DNA from 3 places in the Parageobacillus sp. G301 genome. Region 2 is predicted to be linked to each of the others. Evidence: riboswitches for the same ligand, from Rfam matches in the RefSeq annotation. Region 2 holds a riboswitch; each other region holds the start of a gene.
What was found. Region 2 has a riboswitch for S-adenosylmethionine ahead of mtnW (2,3-diketo-5-methylthiopentyl-1-phosphate enolase). Riboswitches for the same ligand answer to the same signal wherever they lie in the genome.

Region 1 (4,944 bases), on a different contig from region 2:
CTTTATCAGTGCGCTCCCATGGAAGATCGATGTCCGTGCGTCCGAAATGGCCATAAGCCGCTGTTTGTTTATAAATTGGGCGGCGCAAATCTAACATTTTAATAATGCCAGCTGGGCGAAGATCAAAGTTGTTGCGCACCACTTCAATTAAAATATCTTCAGATACTTTTCCGGTTCCGAACGTATCAATGGAAATGGAAACCGGTCTTGCAACGCCGATCGCATATGCCAACTGCACTTCACATTTATCGGCAAGTCCAGCAGCAACAATGTTTTTCGCTACATAACGCGCTGCATAGGCTGCAGAGCGGTCTACTTTTGTAGGGTCTTTACCAGAAAACGCACCGCCGCCATGGCGAGCATAACCGCCATATGTGTCAACGATAATTTTCCGTCCTGTTAAGCCAGCGTCGCCTTGAGGTCCGCCGATGACGAAACGACCTGTCGGGTTAATAAAATATTTTGTGTTTTCATCGATCAGTTCTGCTGGTACAACCGGCTTAATGACATGTTCTTTAATATCGCGCTCAATTTGTTCTTGTGTAATTTCCGGATGATGTTGCGCTGATACAACGATCGTATCGATACGCACTGGTTTTCCATTTTCATCGTATTCTACTGTTACTTGTGTTTTGCCATCTGGACGCAAATATGGCAAAATGGCTTCTTTCCGCACTTCTGACAAACGGCGTGCCAAACGATGCGCTAACGAAATCGGAAGCGGCATTAATTCTTTCGTTTCATTGCAAGCAAATCCAAACATTAACCCTTGGTCTCCAGCACCGATTGCTTCAATTTCCTCGTCAGTCATCTGACCTTCGCGGGCTTCTAACGCCTTATCGACTCCCATTGCGATATCTGGAGACTGTTCGTCAATCGATGTCAATACAGCACAAGTATCGGCATCAAAACCATATTTCGCACGAGTATAGCCAATTTCGCGAACCGTATCGCGGACGATTTTCGGGATATCTACATATGTTGATGTCGTAATTTCTCCACTTACGAGCACAAGCCCTGTTGTAACGCTCGTTTCGCATGCGACGCGAGCATTCGGGTCCTTCTCTAAAATGGCATCTAAAATGGCATCGGAAATTTGGTCACAAATTTTGTCAGGATGACCTTCCGTTACAGATTCCGAAGTAAATAAACGTCTTTTTTTTGACATTCGTCAGTTTCCTCCTCTTTTCATAATCGAACGTCTAAATATTGTATTCCTGCAAACTGCAGATGATACGGTACTCATTCCCTTTTATTATAGCTTTTATATATCTTGACACATAGACATATAAAAAAACCTTTCCTGTAATTTTGAGGAAAGGTCATTGCAATCATATTGCTCCTTTCACTCTTATCGCTCAAGGACGTTGCCTTGCCACAGGTTAGCACCATTTCACACATTTCCAGTTGTGACGGTTGCTGGGTTTCATCGGGCCTGTCCCTCCACCGGCTCGGGATAAGAGTATCCGTTCAATGAGTTATCATATCGTAATTAAATAAAGAAAGTCAACAAAATTAGACAATTTTTTTATGAACAAAAATGAGAAAAATAAAAGAAAAGAAATTGTCACAAATAGTATGGACTAATAATAAAAATGTGTTATACTATTTGAAGGAGACCATTTCAATAAAAAGGAAGGTTTTGTACATGGGAGTCGCTAATATGACAAGTAAACTTACCACATTATTACAACAGCCAAATGTGTTTCATAATTTATCGGTAGCACAGCTTGTAGAAAAAGTGTTGCAACGAAATGAAGGTCGGTTGACAGCTACCGGAGCAGTTGCGGTAACGACAGGAAAATATACAGGTCGCTCTCCAAAAGATAAATACATTGTAGAAGAAGCTTCGACGAAATCAAAAATCGATTGGGGGACGACGAACCAGCCGATTTCTGAAGAAGTTTTCGAAAACTTATACAATAAGGTAATTGACTATTTAATGAAAAAAGATGAAATATTTGTTTTTAAAGGATTTGCCGGCGCTGATCCCAAATACCGCTTACCTATCCAAGTCATTAATGAATTTGCGTGGCAAAATTTATTTGCACATCAACTATTTATTCGCCCAACAGCGGAAGAACTGCAAACACACAAAGCGGAATTCACCGTTATTTGCGCACCAAACTTTAAAGCAGATCCTGCCGTTGATGGAACAAGATCGGAAACATTTATCATTATTTCTTTTGAACGGCGGATCGTGCTAATCGGTGGCACAGAATATGCTGGCGAAATGAAAAAATCGATTTTCACTGTGATGAATTACCTGCTCCCAGAACAAGGAATTTTATCGATGCATTGTTCGGCAAACGTCGGTAAAGAAGGGGATGTCGCATTATTCTTTGGTCTATCCGGCACGGGAAAAACGACGCTTTCCGCCGATCCAAACCGCCGTCTTATTGGTGATGACGAACACGGCTGGTCCAACCGCGGCATCTTTAATATCGAAGGCGGTTGCTATGCAAAATGCATCAATTTATCACGGGAAAAAGAACCGCAAATTTTTGATGCGATCGGATTCGGTGCGGTGCTCGAAAACGTTATTATCGATGAGCATACAAGACTGCCTAATTATGATGACGCTACGTTAACGGAAAATACCCGCGCTGCTTACCCTATTCAAGCGATTAGCAATATCGTTGATCCGAGCATCGCTGGTCATCCGTCGACGATTATTTTCTTAACGGCAGACGCATTCGGAGTATTGCCGCCGATTAGCAAGCTAACGCGCGAACAAGCGATGTATCATTTCTTAAGCGGCTATACGAGCAAGCTGGCGGGTACAGAACGCGGCATCACTTCTCCGCAAGCGACATTCTCTACTTGCTTTGGAGCTCCGTTTTTACCGCTTCCAGCTGTGCAATATGCGGAAATGCTCGGTAAAAAAATCGTTGAACATAATGTCCGAGTGTTCCTCGTTAACACAGGATGGACAGGTGGAGAATACGGAGTCGGCAGCCGCATGAAGCTTGCCTATACCCGTGCAATGGTGCAAGCAGCTGTCGAAGGAGAACTCGACAATGTCGAAACAGTGAAGGACCCTATTTTCGGTTTAGAAATTCCGATTCATATTCCTGGTGTACCAGATGAAGTGCTGCAGCCAAAAAATACATGGGCCGATAAGCAAGCATATGAACAAAAAGCAAAAGAACTTGCCGCAAAATTCCGGGAAAACTTCCAAAAGTTTAAACATATCGCTCCGGAAATCGAAGCGCTGGGCGGTCCAATCGTATAACTTCCAAGGAGGGAATCATTCCCTCCTTTTTTAATTTATCGAATGCAACGAAATCAGCTCATACGTTACAATCGTCCGATTGTTGGCAAGTTCCAGCTTTTTTACCACTGCTTGGCCGCTCGCTTCGCTTTGTAACGTTCTTCTCACTTCAAGCGGAATATCGATTGGATAAATACGATACCCTTCCTTTTCTAGAATAAATAGATTGTCTTTCACTCTCTTTTCCTTGCCTTTTGTCACAATGAGTGTTTGAAATTCCAGCGGCATGCCCATTGAAACACACCCCTTTTCTTTTTATCGTATCATACATTTGGTTGTCGTTTCATCCATTCCGTTAACCGACGAACTGTTTCGCGGTTATCTTTCGGTGGAAAGTAATGAGTAAAGTTTGGAAAATACCATGCCGTCACTTGTTTATTTGCCTCTTTTAGTCTTTTTTCAAGGCGATACGCGTGTTCAATCGAAACGTTTCGATCTTTCTCCCCATGAATGATTAACACAGGGGCTTGAATCTTTTCGATCTCATACAATGGGGTTCGCCACCGGTAGCGCTCTGGATATTTCGTTGGCGTTCCGCCTATTACCCGTTTCATCATTCTCCGCAAATCTTCTCGCTCCCAATATGTCAATGCAATATCAGATACTCCGCCCCAGACGACGACGGAACAAACCGCAGGCTCCAAAATCGCTGTATGAAGCGCCATCGCTCCGCCGCGAGAAAAGCCAAATACGTGAATGCGTTTTGTATTCACCCAGGGATGCTGCTGCAAAAGGCGGAAACTTGCGAGGGCGTCATACCGATCTTCCCCCACAAAATCTTCATTTCCTTCTCCCCCTTGATTTCCTCGATAAAATGGCGCCATGACAACAAATCCGTACGAAGCAAACTGTGTAATGCGAGATAGGCGCACTTGCCCGACGTTTTTAATTCCGCCGCGCAAGTATAAAAAACCATCGTATATTCCAGGTGTTTTCGGTTGGGCCAAAAAACCTTTAATTTTCAGCCCTTGACATAAATACGTGACGAGAAATACATCCACATGCGGGTTGGGGGAAGGAAATCTATATTGATCCACGATATATCCGTCCATCTCCATATATTTCTTCCTTTCCATTAGGCATTCACACATTTTTGTCTTGCGCATACGATAAGGTGAAGTAAGTTTCATTTCACCTTTCCAAGGAGGTTCCCTGCATGAAAAAGATCGCTATGATATCGCTTTTTCTCTTCCTTCTTATTATTCCGCTAGCTGCTTGCAACAAGCAAACGAAGGAGGAAATAAAGACGGTACGTGTTGCGGAAGTAACTCGTTCAATTTTCTATGCCCCGCAATATGTTGCCCTATCAAAAGGATTTTTTAAAAACGAAGGATTAAAGGTCGAACTCACCACAACATGGGGCGGCGATAAAACGATGACAACTCTTCTTTCGGGAGGAGCCGATATCGCCCTCGTCGGTTCAGAAACATCCATTTATGTCTACAGCCAAGGAACAAATGATCCAGTCATTAACTTCGCGCAGTTGACGCAAACGGACGGAACTTTTCTTGTCTCCCGCAATAAAATTGAAAACTTTACTTGGGACCAACTTAAAGGTAGCACATTTCTTGGCCAGCGCAAAGGCGGTATGCCGCAAATGGTCGGAGAGTTTGTCTTGAAAAAGCATGGCATCGATCCACATAAAGATTTAAAGCTAATTCAAAACGTCG
Region 2 (4,944 bases):
CCCGACCAGCCGACTCCACCGCATATCGTGGAGGCGATGCAAAAAGCGGTGGCGAACCCAAAATATCACAAATACTCGCCATTTAAAGGGTATTCCTTTTTGAAACGCGCCGTTGCTGCGTTTTATGAGCGCGAATACGGCGTTGCCGTTGATCCGGAAAAAGAAGTGGCGGTTTTGTTTGGCGGGAAAGCGGGTCTTGTGGAGATCCCGCAATGTTTAGCCAATCCAGGCGATATTGTGCTCGTGCCTGACCCGGGATATCCGGATTATTGGTCGGGGATTGCGCTGGCGCGCGCGGAAATGGTGATGATGCCATTGCGTGCGGAAAATCAGTTTTTGCCTGATTATGATGAAATTCCTGCAAATATTGCGGAAAAAGCAAAAATGATGTTTTTAAACTATCCGAATAATCCAACCGGGGCGATCGCTTCTAAGGAGTTTTTTGAAGAAACGGTGTCGTTTGCCGCAAAACACGGAATTTGCGTCGTTCATGATTTTGCTTACGGTGCGATTGGCTTTGACGGAAAAAAACCGGTCAGCTTTCTTCAAGCAGAGGGGGCAAAAGAAATTGGCGTTGAAATTTATACATTCTCCAAAACATATAATATGGCGGGCTGGCGCGTGGCGTTTGCCGTTGGAAATGAGAGCGTGATTGCGGCGATTAACTTGCTGCAAGACCATTTATATGTGAGTTTGTTTGGCGCTGTTCAAGAAGCGGCGGCAACCGCATTGCTTTCTTCGCAGCGCTGCGTGGAAGAGCTTGTCGCGCTGTATGAATCGCGGCGCAATACGCTTATTGACGCGTTGCGGCAAATTGGCTGGGATGTCGACGCCCCAAAAGGTTCATTTTTTGCGTGGCTTCCGGTGCCGAACGGATGGACATCGGAACGTTTTTCCGATTATTTGCTGGAAAAAGCGCATGTCGTTGTCGCGCCGGGAATTGGATTTGGCAAGCATGGAGAAGGATATGTGCGAGTTGGGTTATTAACAAGCGAATCCCGCCTGCAAGAAGCGGCGGAACGGATTTCGAAGCTTGGTCTTTTCTAAAATGGGTTAAAAAATGATTGACAGAGCGAAAAAATACTGTCATAATTCAAATTAAATTTTCGAGCGCGAATAGTTTGAAAAGTGAATACGATATTGCAAGCATTCTTATCAAGAGCAGGCGGAGGGACAAGCCCAATGAAGCCCGGCAACCGGCTTAACGACGGTTAAGCACGGTGCTAATTCTTGCAGCGGAAACGCTGAGAGATAAGAAGAGCGTGAATAAATAAAGCCTCTTCTTATGAAGAGGTTTTTTTGATGGATGAACAGAAAAGAGGGATGATCATGAGTCAAGTAATTGCCACATATCTTATTCACGATGAAAAAGATTTAGAGAAAAAGGCGGAAGGAATTGCGCTTGGGTTGACCGTTGGTTCGTGGACGGATTTGCCGCTTCTTGAGCAGGAACAATTGCGCAAGCATAAAGGAGTAGTTGTAAGCGTACAAGAACTCGAGGAGAACGAACGCGCCAACCGTTACTTTGGAAAACGATTGAAGAGGGGAATCGTTCGCATTGCATACCCGAGCTTAAACTTTAGCGCGGATATTCCGGCGCTTTTAACGACGGTGTTTGGCAAATTGTCGCTGGATGGAGAAGTGAGATTGCTAGATTTAACGTTTTCCGACGAATGGAAAAGACAGTTTCCTGGCCCGCGTTTTGGCATTGACGAAATCCGCAAAAAAGTGGGTGTATATGAACGTCCGCTTCTGATGAGCATTTTTAAAGGGATGATCGGCCGCGATTTAACATATTTATCCGAGCAGCTGAAACAACAAGCGCTCGGCGGGGTCGATCTCGTTAAAGACGATGAAATTTTGTTTGAAAACGAATTAACGCCGTTTGAAAAGCGAATTACGGCTGGAAAAGCGGTGTTAAACGAAGTGTACGAAAAGACAGGAAAACGGACGTTATATGCGGTGAACTTGACTGGAAAAACGTTCGAATTGAAAGAGAAAGCAAAACGCGCAGTCGAATTAGGTGCCGATGTATTGTTATTTAACGTATTTGCGTACGGTTTGGATGTGCTCCAAGGGTTGCGCGAAGATGATGAGATCACCATTCCGATCATGGCTCATCCGGCATTCAGCGGGGCGCTTACTCCATCGGAGTTTTACGGAATAAAAGCATCCTTGCTGCTTGGCAAATTGCTTCGCCTTGTTGGTGCGGATTTTGTGCTTTTTCCATCGCCATACGGAAGCGTTGCCCTTGATAAAGAAGAGGCGCTTGGCATTGCCGCAGAGTTGACGAATGATAAGGAGCCGTTTAAACGGTCGTTCCCGGTTCCGTCAGCCGGCATTCATCCAGGGCTTGTGCCATTATTGTTCCGCGATTTTGGCATAGATAGCATCGTCAATGCAGGCGGCGGCATACATGGACATCCAGACGGAGCAGCAGGTGGCGGCAGAGCATTTCGCGCTGCGATTGATGCGGCTCTTGCCGGAAAATCGCTTCATGAAGCAGCGCGCGAAAATGAGGCGTTGCGAAAGGCGATTGACTTATGGGGCGCAGTAGAGGTGACATCATGACAAAACCAATCATCTTTTGTGATTTTGATGGGACGATTACAGACAATGACAACATTATCGCGATTATGAAACGGTTTGCGCCGCCGGAATGGGAAACGTTAAAAGAAGATATATTATCACAGCGCATCTCGGTGCAAGAAGGGGTTGGCGCGATGTTTTCCCTTCTTCCATCGAGTTGGAAAGAAGAGATTGTCGATTTCATTTTACAAAACGCCCGCATTCGCGACGGGTTTCGCGAATTTGTCGCGTTTACGAAGGAACGTGATATTCCGCTATATGTCATAAGCGGCGGCATTGACTTTTTTGTCTATCCGCTTTTAGAAGGGCTCATCGAAAAAGAGCGCATCTTCTGCAATGGCTCTGATTTCAGCGGGGAGGCGATTCGCATTACATGGCCGCATTCATGTGATGAACAGTGTCAAAACGGCTGTGGCTGCTGCAAGCCGTCGCTGCTTCGAAAATTGACAAAGCCCGATGCCTTTCACATCGTCATCGGCGATTCGATCACTGATTTAGCAGTGGCAAGGCTGGCGGATCATGTTATCGCACGCGACTTTTTGCTTCAAAAATGTCAAGAACTAAATATTCCACATACGCCGTTTACGACGTTTTTCGATGTCATTCATTTTCTGGAGACGATGGAGGTGAGGTCATGAGTTTGCTCCTAAAGAGATGGAAAGAGCTTGCCGAGGTAAAAGCAGAATTGGCGGCGCGCGATTGGTTTTTCGCCACAAGCGGAAACTTGTCGATCAAGGTAACCGATGACCCGCTCACTTTTTTAGTCACGGCAAGCGGCAAAGACAAACGCAAGCAGACAGACGAAGATTTTTTGCTTGTCGACGCTTCCGGAAATCCAGTGGAGAATACGAATTTAAAGCCGTCTGCCGAAACGCTTTTGCATGTGGAAATTTACAAGAAAACGAACGCGGGCTGCAGCCTCCACGTCCATACGATCGACAATAATGTTATCTCCGAATTGTACGGAGATGAGGGAGAAGTTGCGTTTTCCGGCCAAGAAATTATTAAAGCGTTTGGGATTTGGGAAGAAGATGCGGTCATCCGCATTCCGATTATTCCGAATTACGCGCATATTCCAACGCTTGCGAAGGAATTTGCCAAGCATGTAAACGGCGACGCCGGCGCGGTATTGATCCGCAACCATGGCATTACCGTCTGGGGGCGGGATGCGTTTGAGGCGAAGAAGTTTTTAGAAGCATGGGAGTTTTTATTCAGCTGGCACGTCAAGTGGCTGCTGCTAAAGCAGGCCGCCGTGCTGCCGGTTGTTAAATCATAAAAATTGATGAAGGGGGAAATTCCAATGGCAGTAATCAGAGTGAGAAAAACAGGAGAAGTGATTGAAGGGGAAGAAAATGTCCGCAGCTTTTTAAACAAACAAGGCGTGTTGTACGAGCATTGGGACATTAACAAACTGCCGGAACATTTGCGCAACAAATATGTATTGACCGACGAAGAAAAAGAGGAAATTTTGGCGACGTTTAAAGAAGAAATTGAAGATTTGGCGGCGAGAAGAGGCTACAAAACTTGGGATATCGTCGCCTTATCGGATGCGACGCCGAATTTGGATGAACTGTTGAAAAAGTTTGAACAAGTGCACATTCATACGGAAGACGAAGTGCGCGCTATTACTGCTGGCCATGGCATTTTTATCATCAAAGGGGACAGCGAAACAGGGTATTTTGATGTCGAGCTTGAAGCGGGCGATGTCATTTCTGTGCCGGAAGGAAACCCGCATTATTTCACCTTAATGGATGACCGCCAAGTCGTCGCCGTCCGCCTGTTTATCGATCCGTCCGGCTGGGTTGCCCATCCGTATGAAGAAAAAGAAGAAGTAGGCCAGTAATGGCAATAACCCCCTGTCTTCTTCAAGCAGGGGGTTGTTTTTATTAAAACGATTCTACTAAAAAAATCATAAATAATATGCCAATGATAAACGAATAGGTAGATGTCCGCTCATTTCCATCCCCATGGCTTTCCGGAATCAATTCTTTATAAATAATAAACAACATTGCACCTGCGGCGAATGCAAGGCCATACGGGACGAGCTGGCGAAAAAAGGATGTTAAATAAAACCCGAGAAGTGATGTCACGATTTCAACCGCTCCTGTAAGTGTAGCGATGATAAACGCCTTCCATCTTCCAATCTGTTGATGAATTAAAAAAAGCGCGACTAAAAATCCTTCCGGAGCGTTTTGTAATCCAATGGCTAGCGCGATTAAATTACCTGTTTCCGATACGTTCGAAGCATAGCTGACCCCGACCGACAATCCTTCTGGAATGTTATGTAAGGTAATGGCTGCAATAATGAGCATCGCTTTTTCATCAAACTGAATTCCTTTTTTTGTATGTTCTAAA
Region 3 (4,944 bases), 550 kb from region 2:
ATTAGATGTTTTGATCAATTCCATTCCCCCCTCACATTAGATTAATTTTCAATTGAAAGCGGTATCATTTTTTCGGATGTCCATAGAAAAGTATTTTTGTAGGTAAGAATATTTTTAGTTTTCATTTTATTTAGAAAATTCTAATCAAATTATACTTGGTTAATCCACTATTTGAAATATATACTTAAACAAAAAACAGCAAATTTTGCCATCAATTTTTTGGGTGATGAAACAAAACTTTTTATAATCTAAAATTAAAGCACATACCCCTGTCAAGTAGACAATGAAAAAGAGTATATTATGATGCCATGGACTTTTCTCGATATTCCATCAGGGAAAGGCCGTTCAGCAATACGCATTTTCCAAATCTAATATTGTGACAGGAAGGTTGGAACAACATAAAAAAATGGGTAATTCACCATTTACTCAATCCTAGAAACATGTTAGCTGGATGAAACAGGTTCATCCGATGGGCTCCTTCTTCCGCATACGGACCACCAAGTTGGTAGAATGGAAACAGTCAAGTGCTTTCCTTGACAGGTTCCATTCTACCAACTATCATACCGATAGCGGAAGAAGTGAGAGCTTAGGCAGCCTGACTGCCTGTAGTGTTCCCTGTACACTCCAGAAATACACGCAAACGAAACCGTTCTCGATTTCGATAGCCAATGCCCGGCGTTTGATGTTTTTGATCTTGTGATTCGTTCCCTCCATTCGAGTAGCCTTTTATATAGAAGGAATCTAGCCTTTTTCAATGAGGAGAATTCCTTCTCGCTTGATCCAGGGCTTGTGTCACCTTTTGAACCACATGGTACTTATCGATCACAATCGAAGCAGATGGAAACAGAGCACGAACCGCCTTGTGATAGGGTTCCCACATGTCAAGAATCACGGTTTGCACCATTTCTTTCGACAGGACGTTTTGATTCAACAAGTTGATGGCGGAGTCACATTGGCGGTCGGCATGCAATCCCATGACCGATCCTGCTTTGGCATCCATCAATACGGTTTCATACTGATGTCCCTTTTTTACCGCGGTTTCATCTAAGCTAAGCACCATCCCTTCTGGAGAAGAGGCCTCCATCGCTGCTTGGCGCTCTTTTGCTTTTTTCGATGCGATGGAGTAATAAATGCGTTCCAATGTCGTATATGGGATACGGTGCTTTCAGCCTTCACAAAGTTCATACAAGTACTCGCAACATGATTGGTGTAATGTTGGTTTGGTGGAATCGATTCGAAAGAGGCAGAAAACACTTGGAAACAATTCCAGCATCGATAACGCTTCACCTCTACGAACAAGTACACCGGTTGACGGAAAATCGCTAAATCCCGTACTTTTCGTGTCCGTCTGTCATGGACAGTGGAAGTAAGAAACCCACAATGTGGACAACGTTCTTGTGTCTCTGTTTTCTCCACATGAATCGCATAACCATAGGAAAGAAGTTCTTGTTTAACAATTTGAATTCTGGCAATCCTAGTGATATAGAAAGCACTTGCGAAGCCTCCTTATGTTTGTTTCATCGCTGACATTATTGCCAGGATTTCGTTAATGCTTTCTCTTTTTTATCACTAAATCACAAAATTTGGTGATGAACCTATTTTTTATTACTCTCTTCTCTTAATTTATTTTTGTGAAATATTCATAAATTATATTAGAAATGTTTAATGTTGAACAAGTCAACCAGCTTATTAAAGAAAGATTTCAACTTTGCAAAATTATTCACTAATATACTCTTTTTTCGATCATAAAAAATAGAATCGCTCCATTTGGTGAAAATGAAAGCTGACTCAACATCGCTCCAAGGGATGCTTTGAGTCAGCCCCTTTCCTTTATACCGCTTTATTCGCTTGTAAGTCTGCCTTTACTTCTTTTTGTGTTTTTAATTTTGGAAAGTCAAACACAATCGCGATCATGCCACAAACTCCAATTAAGAATGGGTAGAACGAATACTGCAAAATACTTAATGGTGAAATGGAAGCAACACCTGCTGCCACAAGCATTTGCGCACCATATGGGATGAGCCCCTGGAAACAGCATGAGAAAATATCCAATATGCTGGCAGATTTACGCGGATCAATGTCATATTGATCAGCAATGTTTTTTGCAAGTGGACCAGCAATTAAAATGGAGATCGTATTGTTTGCTGTTGAAAGATTTGTTAAGCTCACTAATCCCGCGATGCCGAATTGTGCCCCTTTTTTTGACTTTACATTTCTTGTTACTAATTGAAGTAAATAATCGATTCCACCGTTATGTTTAATGACTTCCACCATACCGGAAATTAAGATCGCAAGCAATGACAATTCCTGCATTCCGGCGACCCCGTCACCGATGGCTTGAATGAGGCCCATTGCACTGTAGCTTCCATCAAGAAGACCGATGATTCCTGCTAATAAAATACCGCCTGCTAACACGACTAGTACATTAACGCCCATTAATGCTGTTATTAATACACCAAGGTAAGGTAAAATTTTCATCCAATTAAAAGATTGATTCGTAATTTCCGCTTGCTCTCCAGCAGTAATGGCCCAGAAAAGAACGATGGTGATGATTGCCGCTGGTAAAACAATGAAAAAGTTCACCTTAAACTTTTCTTTCATTCTTGTATTTTGTGTACGAACTGCCGCAATCGTTGTATCAGAGATAAAAGATAGGTTATCTCCAAACATAGCACCGCCAATGACAGCTGCCATAGATAATGCCAAAGAAATATCGGTTTGTTCACTAATTCCGACTCCAATCGGCGCTAACGCTACAATCGTTCCCATGGACGTTCCCATCGAAATGGAGATAAAACATCCAATGACAAATAAACCGGCTATTAATAAATTTTGCGGAACAACGGAAAGAGCCAAATTAACCGTTGATTCAACAGCCCCCATTTTTTTAGTTACTTCCGAAAATGCTCCTGCTAATAAGAAAATGATGACCATTAACATGACATCGGCATTTCCAGCCCCTTTTGTGAACACTTCCACTTTCTTCGTTAAAGACTCTTTCCGATTCATCATCAACGAAATACTTGCCGCAATCAAAATTGCTACAATGACTGGAAATTTATAAAAATCGCCTGTAACCACGCCTGCACCAATGAACAACACTAAAAAGATCACAAACGGAAATAACGCAAATAGATTGCCTTTTCTTAACTCCACTCTTTCCACCTCATTTTATGTTTTTTTGAAGGAGCTTTCCACTTAGAGAAAAGGCCTCTTCTTATCTGAACATAAGAAGAGGCCTTATACGTATCTATATAAGAAACCCTTCTTATCTTTCAAGCACAATGCTTGCTGGATTTGGCACAGCACTCGAAAACGAGTCCGCTGCCGAGACTTCTTCGGGCCAGTCCCTCCGCCTCTCTAGATAAGAAGATGAGCGGTTGTATTTCGTTATATAAAACAAATAAAAGATTACAACATATTCATCTATTGTGCAATACACTTTGATAATGTCTTATTTTTAAATAATTTTAAATAAATCTTAAAATTATACTTGTGTAACATTAATAATATGCAAAAATCCCGTAGCAAAACGCCACGGGAAAAGAAATCAAAAACTCTATTCTGGTTTATAGATTCCATATTTAATAATCTTAAGATATTCATTCAGTTCCCTTATCAAAGACTCCACACCACTCATGACATCCATTTGCTTATTTTTGTATATAGCCATATACTTATTAGACAGCTGTTCGGCAATCAACATGGTCATGCGGATCACGGTATCCACGGAAATATCCTCTCTAAGTTTTTCCGTTTGGATCAGATCTTTAATATAGACATGCTTCAGCAAAAAATCTTCCTGATAAGCTTCGTAATGTTTCTTAATAATTTCTTCCATTTCCTTCTTTACTGCCACTGGAGGATTAGTAAAGGCATCCGTAATAAACTGAGTTTCTTGGAGATACTGAACCGTTAGTTTTTGTTTCAACAGGACGATTTCTTTGATCCTTTCAAAGAAATCATCAGATTGGATTTTTTCCATTTCTTCCATTGCTAGTTCCGTCAGAAAGTCCTTCACATAATTCACTAAATAAAGGTATAAGTTTTTCTTGCTCTTAAAATAATGAAAAAGTATTCCCTTGGAAATTCCCGCCCGTCTCGTAATAACATCTGTAGAGGTCTTTTCATAACCATTCTTCACAAATTCCTCGATGGCCACTTTGATGATCAAGTCTTTTTTCTCTTTAGGCTGCTTTTCAAATGCTGAATACAATTTTAACACCTCTAATTTCATTAGACTGCAATATCTTTCTTTTTATATACCATATATGAAGCGAAGATACTAATCAAAATAACCGCAGCCATAATAAAGATATACAAAGGCTCAATCTCGTTATCATTAATAATGGAGGCGGCGTCCACATATTTAAACGGGCTTATATATTTTAGGAACTCTAAGTCTTCCGATATCCCTGCCATCACATTCATAAAGTAGGCAGCTAGGACAATCCCCAGTGAGATCGAAAGGATGTTTCTTGTTTTTTTCATCATCGACGACAACATAAACGCAATTGCACCGAACGTCAAATGAAGCAATATCGTTGCGGCGATTAATAAACTAAATGTGTCTGTCGGAACATCCGGGTCTTTTGCAAATTGAAATCCAATGATGCTTGCTACGGCTGAAACTACGTTAAAAATCAAAATATTTACCAAAACGGCCAGAAGTTTTTCTGTTACGATTCGGCTTCTTGTGACAGGCTTTGACAACAAAAATTCAATCGTTTTTTCATTTTCTTCTTTGGCCAGAATATTGGATGCAAAGATTGCCGAGTATATGCTTCCTAACAGGGTGGTCATCATATAAATTTCTACCCCGTAAAAACCCATCAAATCTCCCATGTTTAACTCATTCATTCCGAACGCTTTTTTAATCGATTCCGGATAGGCCTCAAGGAGTTTGGTCATTTCTTTTTGCTGCTCGGCAAACTGAGGATAAAT

Region 1: another riboswitch for S-adenosylmethionine. It lies ahead of metK (methionine adenosyltransferase); the one in region 2 lies ahead of mtnW (2,3-diketo-5-methylthiopentyl-1-phosphate enolase).
Region 3: another riboswitch for S-adenosylmethionine. It lies ahead of QSJ37_RS04110 (Na+/H+ antiporter NhaC family protein); the one in region 2 lies ahead of mtnW (2,3-diketo-5-methylthiopentyl-1-phosphate enolase).

The regions. Positions count from the first base shown of each region.
Region 1 is NZ_BSDB01000002.1:733,641-738,584, reverse strand. Features, by position in the region: gene metK (methionine adenosyltransferase) at 1-1,168, opposite strand, end outside; SAM riboswitch class I at 1,349-1,463, opposite strand; gene pckA (phosphoenolpyruvate carboxykinase (ATP)) at 1,649-3,235, shown strand; gene QSJ37_RS12480 (DUF2584 domain-containing protein) at 3,266-3,508, opposite strand; gene QSJ37_RS12475 (alpha/beta hydrolase family protein) at 3,538-4,326, opposite strand; gene QSJ37_RS12470 (ABC transporter substrate-binding protein) at 4,431-4,944, shown strand, end outside.
Region 2 is NZ_BSDB01000001.1:1,346,038-1,350,981, reverse strand. Features, by position in the region: gene QSJ37_RS06855 (pyridoxal phosphate-dependent aminotransferase) at 1-1,047, shown strand, start outside; SAM riboswitch class I at 1,150-1,258, shown strand; gene mtnW (2,3-diketo-5-methylthiopentyl-1-phosphate enolase) at 1,330-2,571, shown strand; gene mtnX (2-hydroxy-3-keto-5-methylthiopentenyl-1-phosphate phosphatase) at 2,568-3,227, shown strand; gene QSJ37_RS06840 (methylthioribulose 1-phosphate dehydratase) at 3,224-3,865, shown strand; gene QSJ37_RS06835 (1,2-dihydroxy-3-keto-5-methylthiopentene dioxygenase) at 3,890-4,432, shown strand; gene QSJ37_RS06830 (ZIP family metal transporter) at 4,476-4,944, opposite strand, start outside.
Region 3 is NZ_BSDB01000001.1:795,749-800,692, forward strand. Features, by position in the region: gene QSJ37_RS04095 (amidohydrolase family protein) at 1-24, opposite strand, end outside; partial or broken gene QSJ37_RS17925 (transposase) at 587-1,493, opposite strand; gene QSJ37_RS04110 (Na+/H+ antiporter NhaC family protein) at 1,831-3,156, opposite strand; SAM riboswitch class I at 3,266-3,371, opposite strand; gene QSJ37_RS04115 (TetR/AcrR family transcriptional regulator) at 3,560-4,237, opposite strand; gene QSJ37_RS04120 (ABC transporter permease subunit) at 4,237-4,944, opposite strand, start outside.